3 regions of the Agrobacterium sp. 22-221-1 genome follow, and region 1 is predicted to be linked to each of the others. Evidence: predicted binding sites of a transcription regulator. Region 1 holds the regulator's gene; each other region holds the start of a gene.
The links. Region 1 encodes PhoB, which activates phosphate uptake and scavenging genes when phosphate is short. Its sites were predicted from a motif close to TGTCATNNANCTGTCAT; they were not measured.
Positions count from the first base shown of each region.

Region 2: ACQZ5N_RS24380 (LTA synthase family protein) is a predicted target of PhoB. The motif match lies at 1,962-1,978, and genes of this name have one in related genera.
Region 3: ACQZ5N_RS23265 (ceramide glucosyltransferase) is a predicted target of PhoB. The motif match lies at 1,985-2,001, and genes of this name have one in related genera.

Region 1 covers NZ_JBNWCL010000026.1:37,797-41,072, forward strand. Annotated here, with positions in the region: gene pstB (phosphate ABC transporter ATP-binding protein PstB) at 1-417, shown strand, start outside; gene phoU (phosphate signaling complex protein PhoU) at 514-1,239, shown strand; gene phoB (phosphate regulon transcriptional regulator PhoB) at 1,270-1,953, shown strand; gene ACQZ5N_RS24825 (GcrA family cell cycle regulator) at 2,335-2,868, opposite strand.
Region 2 covers NZ_JBNWCL010000025.1:7,666-10,941, forward strand. Annotated here, with positions in the region: gene ACQZ5N_RS24375 (NAD+ synthase) at 135-1,814, opposite strand; gene ACQZ5N_RS24380 (LTA synthase family protein) at 2,037-3,276, shown strand, end outside.
Region 3 covers NZ_JBNWCL010000022.1:4,405-7,680, forward strand. Annotated here, with positions in the region: tRNA gene ACQZ5N_RS23250 (tRNA-Arg) at 1-6, opposite strand, end outside; gene ACQZ5N_RS23255 (ETC complex I subunit) at 55-360, opposite strand; tRNA gene ACQZ5N_RS23260 (tRNA-Pro) at 627-703, shown strand; gene ACQZ5N_RS23265 (ceramide glucosyltransferase) at 757-1,899, opposite strand; gene ACQZ5N_RS23270 (DUF982 domain-containing protein) at 2,113-2,382, opposite strand; gene ACQZ5N_RS23275 (BON domain-containing protein) at 2,596-2,844, shown strand; gene ACQZ5N_RS23280 (DUF192 domain-containing protein) at 2,905-3,276, opposite strand, start outside.

The DNA of each region.
Region 1 (3,276 bases):
GGCCGCAACAAGGCGGATATGGACCAGATCGTCGAGCAGAGCCTGCAGAAGGCGGGTCTCTGGAACGAGGTTAAGGATCGTCTGCACGAATCCGGCACCGGTCTTTCCGGCGGTCAGCAGCAGCGTCTGTGCATCGCACGCGCGGTTGCCGTCAGCCCGGAAGTGATCCTGATGGACGAGCCCTGCTCGGCTCTCGACCCGATTGCGACCGCAAAGGTCGAAGAATTGATCCACGAGCTGCGCACCAATTACACCATCGTCATCGTCACGCACTCCATGCAGCAGGCGGCGCGTGTTTCCCAGCGCACGGCCATGTTCCATCTTGGTCATCTTGTCGAGGAAAACGAAACCGACAAGATGTTCACCAATCCGGACGACCAGCGCACGCAGGATTACATCATGGGCCGCTTCGGCTGATCCCGGCCGACGCTTTATCGAAACCGAACAAGACTGGTGCTTCTGCCGTGCCCGCTTCCGGGTACGCGCATGCAGGCCAAGCCGGAGGACTAGACCATGACACAGACAACGACCCATTCGCACATCGTTTCCGTTTATGACGATGAATTGAAGTTTCTGACTCGCCGCATCGCCGAAATGGGCGGTCTTGCGGAGCAGATGTGCGCCGACGCCGTGCGTGCGCTCGTCAATTCCGATGCCGCGCTTGCCCAGAAGGTCATTTCCGACGATGCGATCCTCGACCACGCCGAGCGCGAGATCGGCGACAAGGCCATCGTAACCATCGCCAAACGCCAGCCGATGGCGGCCGACCTTCGCGAGATCATCGGCACCCTGCGTATCGCCGCTGACCTTGAGCGCGTCGGCGACCTTGGCAAGAACACCGCCAAGCGCGTCATCGCGGTTGCCGGCACCGGCGTGCCGCGCAAGCTCGCCCGCGGCATCGAGCACCTGTCGGAACTGGCGCTGGTACAGCTCAAGGAAGTGCTGGACGTCTATTCCACGCGTTCCGCCGAGAAGGCCAATGCCATTCGCGAGCGCGACGAGGAAATCGACGCCATGTACACGTCGCTCTTCCGTGAGCTTTTGACCTACATGATGGAAGATCCGCGCAATATCACCACCTGCACGCATCTTCTGTTCTGCGCCAAGAACATCGAGCGTATCGGCGACCACGCCACCAATATCGCCGAGACGATCTATTACATGACCACCGGCAGCCAGCCGGAAGGCGAGCGTCCGAAGGACGACAGTTCCAACACCCTCGGTTCGGTGACCGAGTAACAGACAGGCAGCGGCTTGCGGAGTTAGTATATGGTGCCCAAGATTGCAGTTGTGGAAGACGAGGAAGCGCTGAGCGTCCTGCTTCGTTACAATCTCGAGGCTGAGGGATATGACGTCGACACGATACCCCGTGGAGACGAGGCAGAAATCAGGCTGCAGGAGCGTATTCCGGACCTTCTTATCCTGGATTGGATGCTTCCCGGCGTTTCCGGTATCGAACTGTGCCGTCGGCTCAGGATGCGGCCGGAAACCGAGCGCCTGCCCATCATCATGCTGACGGCGCGCGGCGAGGAAAGCGAAAGGGTTCGCGGTCTTGCCACCGGCGCCGACGATTATGTCGTCAAGCCGTTCTCGACGCCGGAACTCATGGCCCGCGTCAAGGCGATGCTGCGCCGGGCCCGCCCCGAGGTTCTGTCTTCGGTGCTGAAATGCGGGGATATCGAACTGGATCGCGAGACCCATCGCGTTCACCGCAAGAGCCGCGAAGTGCGCCTCGGCCCGACGGAATTCCGCCTGCTGGAATTCCTGATGACCTCTCCCGGCCGGGTGTTTTCCCGCTCACAATTGCTGGATGGCGTCTGGGGTCACGATATCTATGTGGATGAGCGCACCGTCGACGTGCATGTCGGACGCCTGCGCAAGGCGCTCAATTTTTCGCATATGCAGGATGTCATCCGCACCGTGCGCGGCGCCGGATATTCAATGGAAGCCTGAGAAAACCGAAACCGATGGTTTCACCTGGGATAAATTCCCCAAAAATCAGAAGGCCCGAGACCGGAACGGTGTCGGGCCTTTCGATTTTGAACCTTCCGCAAACGCGTATCCTTGTTCTTTTGAAGGTGACAGACGGTCTGCTGAAAGCCGGATTGCGCGGTGAAACCTGACAGGAGGAAGGGCGCGGCACGTCGCCGACAAATTCAGAACATTTGCCGCAAGGGCGCATCGCGGTTTTACATCCGGAGAATGCGCGAGAACAGGGATTGGGAGCGCCTCTTAGACAGCGTGCGCTCTATTCCGGAACCACCTTGCGTTTTGCCATAAAAAAACGGGCCCGAAGGCCCGTAGTTTTTGAGTGTCGAATGCGTGCCGCAACACTCAAGCCTTGCGACGCTCGCTTACCGGCTGGTAGGCAAGCTTTGCATGGAACTTGCAATAGGGCGAAGATTCCAGTGCTTCACAACCGCAGAAATGGAAATCATCCTTCAGCGGATCGCCGACCGGCCACTTGCAGGTGCGCTCCGTCAGTTCCGTCAGCGTCAGGCGGCGGGAAATCGGTGTAACGACATTTTTGGAGGGAACGTAATCGAGAACTTCGGCAGTCTCGATATCGATCTCCTCGTGCAGCGCCGTCGCCGCGCTCGAACGGTTCAAGGCGCGTGCAGGTGCTGCGCTGACGCGGGTCGCGAAATTCGTCGCGCGCGGGGCAGGGGCGGCGGTGCGCTTGGGCGCGGAACGCGCCGACGTAACCGGGCCGCCGGCCTTCACGCGTCCCGGCAGGTTGAGGCGATGGACCTTGCCGATGACGGCATTGCGGCTCACACCGCCCAGCTGTGCTGCTATCTGGCTGGCGCTAAGCCCCTCGGACCACAATTTCTTGAGTTTTTCGACCCGTTCGTCTGTCCAGTTCATGCCGCTTCTCCGCTTGTCGCGTATAATGTCGGCAGAATCCTTCTCCGCCTCGCGGGCGTGCCGCGAGCGTGGTTTCTGCCTGATTTTTGGTGACTAGTTCCGCCGCAATGCAGTCTAGTAATTAGCGATTAACCTAGTGCCACGCAGACTCCGTGGCAAGAGTCGTGGGAATCATCTCGAATCGATTTTCCGGTTTTCCCCAACTTGCTGGCGAGTTGAGTCTGAAAGGCAACACCTTGGGCCTCGTCTGCCGCCACCTACTAGGGCTTGAGAAGCCCGGGAAACGCGGACTTTTGTTGACATCGGCAGGCGAAGTGACAATAGTGCCCCTGCCGCCGCGAGGCGGCATTTTTGATTTTCAGGCAAGGGATAACCCCGGAAGCCTATTGACAACCGTCTGACAGCGCA
Region 2 (3,276 bases), on a different contig from region 1:
GAGGGGGCAAGGGCAGTGAGTTACGGCAGCGTTGCCCCCTCATCCGACCCTTCGGGCCACCTTCTCCCGGGCGGGGAGAAGAAACGCACGGCAACGCCGGGCAAAACATCTCCCTACCCGCGCTACCTGTTTAATCACCGATCCCGGAACCGGTTGGTGATCGGATAACGCCGGTCACGCCCAAAATTCTTCTTGGTGATCTTCACGCCCGGCGCCGATTGCCGGCGCTTGTATTCGGCGAGATAAAGCAGATGCTCCACCCGGTGCACCGTCGCCACATCATGGCCGCGCGCCAGAATTTCCTCGACCGACATTTCCTTCTCGACGAGGCATTCCAGAATATCGTCCAGCACCGGATAGGGCGGCAGCGAATCCTGGTCGGTCTGGTTGGGGCGCAATTCGGCCGAGGGCGCCTTGGAAATGATATTGGCGGGGATCACCTCGCCGGAAGGGCCGAGCGCGCCCGGCGGCACATTACCGTTGCGCCAGCTGGAAATGGCATAGACCTGCATCTTGTAGAGGTCCTTGATGGGGTTGAAACCACCATTCATGTCGCCATAAAGCGTGGCATAACCCACCGACATTTCCGACTTGTTGCCCGTCGTCACCACCATGGAGCCGAACTTGTTCGAGACGGCCATCAAAATGGTGCCGCGCGTGCGGCTCTGCAGGTTTTCCTCGGTAATGCCCTCTTCCGTGCCCTCGAAGAGATCGGAAAGCGCCGAGAGGAATCCTTCCACCGGCTCTGAAATCGGCACGATATCGTAACGGCAGCCCAGCGCCTTGGCGCAATCGGCCGCGTCCTTCAGCGATTCTTCCGATGTATAACGGTAAGGCAGCATGATGCAGCGCACCCGCTCCTCGCCCAGCGCATCGACGGCAAGGGCGGCACAGATGGCCGAATCGATGCCGCCGGAAAGGCCGAGAACCACGCTCTTGAAACCGTTCTTGTTGACGTAATCGCGGAAGCCCAGCATGCAGGCTCGATAGTCCGCCTCCTCGCCTTCGGGAATCTTCGAGAAAGGTCCGCTGTCGCAATGCCAGCCGTCTGCCGTGCGTTTCCAGTCGGTGACGGCAAGTGTGGCCTCGAACTGGCTCATCTGGAAAGCGAGCGTCGTATCGGCATTAAAGCCGAAGCTTGCGCCGTCGAACACCAGCTCGTCCTGCCCACCCAACTGGTTGGCGAAGACGAGCGGCAGGCCGCTTTCGATAACCTGCCGCAGCGCCACCTGATGGCGCACATCCAGCTTGCCGCGATAATAGGGCGAACCGTTCGGCACCAGCAGGATTTCCGCCCCGCTTTCGGCGAGCGTCTCGCAGACACCCATATCGTTCCAGATTTCCTCGCAGATCGGAATGCCGATCCTGACCCCACGGAAATTATAGGGACCGGAAATTGAGCCCTCCGAGAAAACACGCTTTTCGTCGAACTCGCCGTAATTCGGCAGGTCGATCTTGTCGCGCAGCGCGATGATCTTGCCGCCATCCAGAAGCGCCACGGAATTGTGCCGTCCCGTCTCACCCTGTCGCGGAAAACCGATGACGATGCCCGGCCCGCCATCGGCGGTTTCCGCCGCCAGCTCTTCCACGGCCTTCAAGCATGCTTTCAGGAAAGCCGGTTTCAGCACCAGATCTTCCGGCGGATAGCCGGATATGAACAGCTCGGTCAAAAGCAGAAGATCGGCACCCTGCGTCGCCGCATCGGCCCTTGCCTCGCGCGCCCTGGCGAGATTGCCCGCCACGTCGCCAACGGTGGGATTGAACTGCCCGACGGCAATCCGGAGATGGTTCTGGATATCGTGTCTGTCGCTCATGGCTTTTCAATACCGCGCCCGTGCCCGCTCCGCAACGCGGCAATTGCATGGCGGCGTCCGTTACGCTTCGGCCGCGCGCGTTCACGCTAAGGTTATCGCCGCGCCGGCCAGACTCTTCAAAGTTCATGTCGCGTTCATCGCGCTTATGTGACAGTTACATGACACTTTTGCGACACCCGATTCACCTCCCCGGATCGGCCGTGCCGCCTGCAATACCGGAGTATGGGTTTGAGAGATTCGGCGCCAAAAACAACGGCTTCCGAAAAGGCTGGTTTCGTCTTTTCGCCTGCATGGACAAGGAGCCTTTCCAAGCTTTCGGGCATCGCCTATCCGCTTGCCAATCTGACGGTCGCGTCCGTCGTGCTGGTCGTGGCGCTGGAGTGGATCGCCCGCGGTTCGCTGAACGATGTCGGCGCTTTCCTCACCTCCTCCGCCCGCCCCGGCATGACCACCATTGCCGCCGTGCTTGCCCTTCTCGTGGCGCTGGATGCACTTCTTGGCAGGCGTTACCTGTCGCTGATCGCGCTTGCGCCGCTCTGCGCGCTGACGGGGCTGATTTCGGCACAGAAACAGACCTATCTTTCCGATCCGCTTTACCCCTCCGACCTGCTGTTCGGCCGCCAGATTCTCGAGCTTCTGCCGACAATGCTGAAGGCCCAGCCGATGACGGCAGCACTCGTCGCCCTCGGCATCTGCGCCACGATTGCCGCTCTCGCAGCGCTGTGGCTGCTGGCGCGCCGCCATTCACCGGGCTTGAGCTGGCGCGAACGCGCCGCCGGTCTCGCGCTGGCGCTGCCGCTTCTTGCCGGCCTTGCCTCGCTTATGGACTATTCGCATTATTCCTGGGTGCGCGATCGCCTCAACATCATTCCGATGATGTGGGATCAGCAGGAAAATTACCGCCATAACGGCTTCCTGATGGCCTTCGCCTTCAATATTCCGATGGCCAATGTCTCGGCGCCGCAGGGTTACGGCGAAAACACCATTGCCGACCTGACCTCCGAGCCCGCCGCCTTCGCCGCCAACAAGGGCGATTACCCCGATGTCATCATGCTGATGAGCGAATCGCTGTGGGATCCGACGCGGCTGGAAAATGTGAAGCTCTCCGCCGATCCCATGCCGACGATCCGCGCCAAACAGTCCGGCAATATCTTTTCCCCGGAATTCGGCGGCATGACGGCGAATGTGGAATTCGAGGCGCTGACCGGCTTTTCCAACGCCTTCCTGCCCTATGGCAGCATTCCCTATCAGCAATATATCCGCCGCCCGGTGCCCTCGCTCGCCAGCTTCTTCCGTGGCGAAGGTTATTCCGCCATCGCCATGCACCCGTTCCAGGAATGGTTCTGGAACCGCAAGCAGGTCTACAAAAACTTCGGCTTCGAGGAATTCCGCTCCGAAGAGACGCTGCCAGCCATGGAAAAACGCGGCAACTTCGCCTCCGACGACGCGCTGATGGACGAGA
Region 3 (3,276 bases), on a different contig from region 1:
GGGGCCGTCATGCCGGGCAATCGATACTCCGGCAATAACTTTGATCGTTGTGTTTCAGTGCGTCCAGGGCTGGGTGCGGTTGAAACGGAAATTGTCGGTGTAGGAAACGACCTTGCGGGTTGCTTCCTTCGGCTGGATGACGCGGTATTCGATGCCCTTGCGCTGGGCATAGGCTTCGGCCTGTTCCTGCGTCTCGAATGTCAGCTTGAGCTGCTGCTTCATGTCGGAACTGGAGGTGTAGCCCATGATCGGATCGATCTTGCGCGGAACCTCGGCGTCGAATTCCAGAACCCAGACATTGGTCTTCGCCTTGCCGGATTGCATGGCGGTTTTTGCAGGGCGGTAAATCTTCGCAGACATGTCGAAACTGCTCCGGTTGGACAGTGGGGCGAAACACCCCGAATTATTCATCACGTACCTGAATAGAATAACCAAATCGTGTCAGGAACGTTGAATTTGAAATGGACTGACTTCAGGTGAGAGTCAAGACGATTATCCCCTTGCCGTCCGATCCTGCGCCATCGTTTCGAGGTTACGTTTTGCTCATGCGGGCCGTGGCTGAACAAAGATGAATTTCCCTGTTGCGGACTGCGGGTGAACCGTGTATTCCCCAGCCATCGCCTCGGCGGAGTGTAGCGCAGTCTGGTAGCGCATCTGGTTTGGGACCAGAGGGTCGGGAGTTCGAATCTCTCCACTCCGACCATTTTAAAGCAAAACATCAGCTTTCCGGCGTAACTTCTTCCAAATAGCCGTGATTTATTCCGCGGACGGACCGGCCAGAGTGCTCTCCGCCGTGCCGATCGTCATGACATTGCCGCGCCACGCCACCGCGCTGCCGATCCAGCTTCGCGCCCAGACGACAGGCATGATCATGTCGCGGGCGATCATCGCCGGCAGCGTATGGAGCGATATCGGCCAGCGGTTGAGGGCCGCGAGCGCAAGTTCCGGCACATACATGAGGGCGAGGACGGCAAAGGCGGTTGCGGCGAGGTTTACATCCATCATGGCGGCGGCGGCGAGCGCGAAGAGGAGCGGGGGAAGCGCGCCGGTGAGGATTTCAGGCGCGAAATATTGCGGGAAGGTCACGCGTCGCAACCGCGCCCAGCGGGTCTGGCGCGACCAGATCTCGCCGGCATGGCGCTGGCCGAGCGGCTGTTCGAAGGGGGCGCAGACCAGATGCACCTTGCGGCCGACGCTTCGCACCAGCTTCGTCGAAGCGGCGTCTTCGGCGATTTCAGCGGCCAGCGCGCGAATGCCGCCATTGCCTTCCAGAAACGGCTTGTTCCACAACATCGACTTGCCCTGCGCGAAGCCCATGCCGATGGCTTCCGCCGCATATTGCCAGCGGCCCTGCGAGCCGTTGAGGAAGGCGCATTCCACATGCGCCCAGAAACCCGCAGGCCTTGATCCGAGCGGCGGCGAGCAGACCAGCCCGCTATCCTGCCGCCAGGCCGACATCATGGTCGCAATATAGGATTTCGGCATCAGCACGTTCGAATCGGCCAGAATCACCCACTCATGCCGGGCGGCCCGCCAGCCCTTGACGCAATTGTTCAGTTTCGGATTGGCGCTGATGCGGTCATCGCCGATGAGCAATTGCATGGAAACCGAGGGGAAGGCGGCTTGCGCTTTGCGAACTTCCTCGATCACCGGATCGAATTCATCGGCGACGCAGAACAGCAGCTCATAATCGGGCCAGTTGAGTTCGAAGGCGCGCGACAGCGTCAGGGGCGTGAAGTTCTCCACGCCGCGCAGCGGTACCACGAGCGAGACAGGCGGCTTTTGCCGGACAAGATCGTTTTCCGCGTCCCGTCTCGTCAGTCGCCAGCCGGCCAGAACGATGCCGAGAAGATTGAAGCCGAGGAGCAGAATTGCGCAAAGGGCAAAGACAGTTTCCATGCTGGCCAGTTCCACTCCCAAGCTTTTGGCGGTCTGCGCGCCAATCGATTCCATGGAATTCGTCTCTGCCGATTATAACGTTTGCGTGACAGTTACATGTCATCATCGGCCGGTGTGCAGGCTGCGCCGTGCATGGAAGCGTCGCAGACGCCGCGCGCAAAAGAAAAAGCCCTCCGCATAGAAGGGCCCAATCGTCATGACGGTCGATGAATTTTAATGGACGTTCAGGATATGGGCATGACTGCTTGCGACAAGAAACGATTCCCGTGCTTTCTCGATGTCGCATCTGCCGGCGATGGCATCGAGGCAGTTCCTGCGTGCCTCTTCATATTCCGGCCCGTGTTCCTCGGGCCAACGGTACATCAGCATGTCCAGCGCCACCAGCGGGCTGTAGATTTCCACGGCGACGCACAGCGGCAGATGGATCGCCACCGGCTTCATCCACGAGGCGTGGTGACACGGCTCCGTTCTGTTAATCAGCATGTCATTCTCCTCCCTGTTTTACCTGCCTTGAAGGTCTTTCATTCTCCCATGCGCGAAATGCCCGCCTCACGAAATGGTTCCCGATCACCTAAAATGTGATCGATCAGGGGGTTCCAATTTTCCAAGATGAATGGAAGATGAACAAATAGATGAACCGGAGATGAACAAAACCGCCCTCAGGGCGTTGTTATGTCCATAAGAAGGAGAACGCATATGTTCAATTTGTCAGGCATTCAGGAAAGCTTCTTCGGAGACCGCATGGCCGGCGTATGCCAGGCAATCACGTCGGCTCTGGCTTTCGAATCGGGTCTCGAGAAGTCGCGTATTTCCGCAACTGTCGAAAATGATGTGATCTATCTGGAAGGCACCGCCGATTCGGTCGAGGCGATCGACATCGCCATCAACCTTGCCGCTTCCATTTCCAATTGCCGGATTCTGAGCCATATCGAGCCGGTCTACTGAATATTGCGCCAGCCGGGCGAAAGCTCGTCCGGCTCATTCAGACGCAATAACGCGGCAACGTCATTTCCGGTTGCCGATTTGCGCGCTGCGAACCATATCGCCCGGCTTGATGCCATAGCGCTTCGCAGTGCCGCCATTCAGTTCAAGCACAAATTTTACAGGCCCGCGGGAGCTGATGATCGCTTCCGAACGCGGAACCGCGTTTTCGTGAATATGGGTAATGCGGCCGTCACGGCCAATGAAAAGCATGTCGAGCGGAATAAGCGTGTTCCGCATCCACATGGCGACGTCACGCGGCTCACCGAAATCGAACAGCATGCCGTTTTCAAGCGGCATGCTCTTGCGGAACATCAGGCCCTGTTCGCGCTGGGCGTTGTTCAGCGCCAGTTCGGCAGTGAAATCGTGGCTCTTTCCCCCGGCGGTTTCAATCTG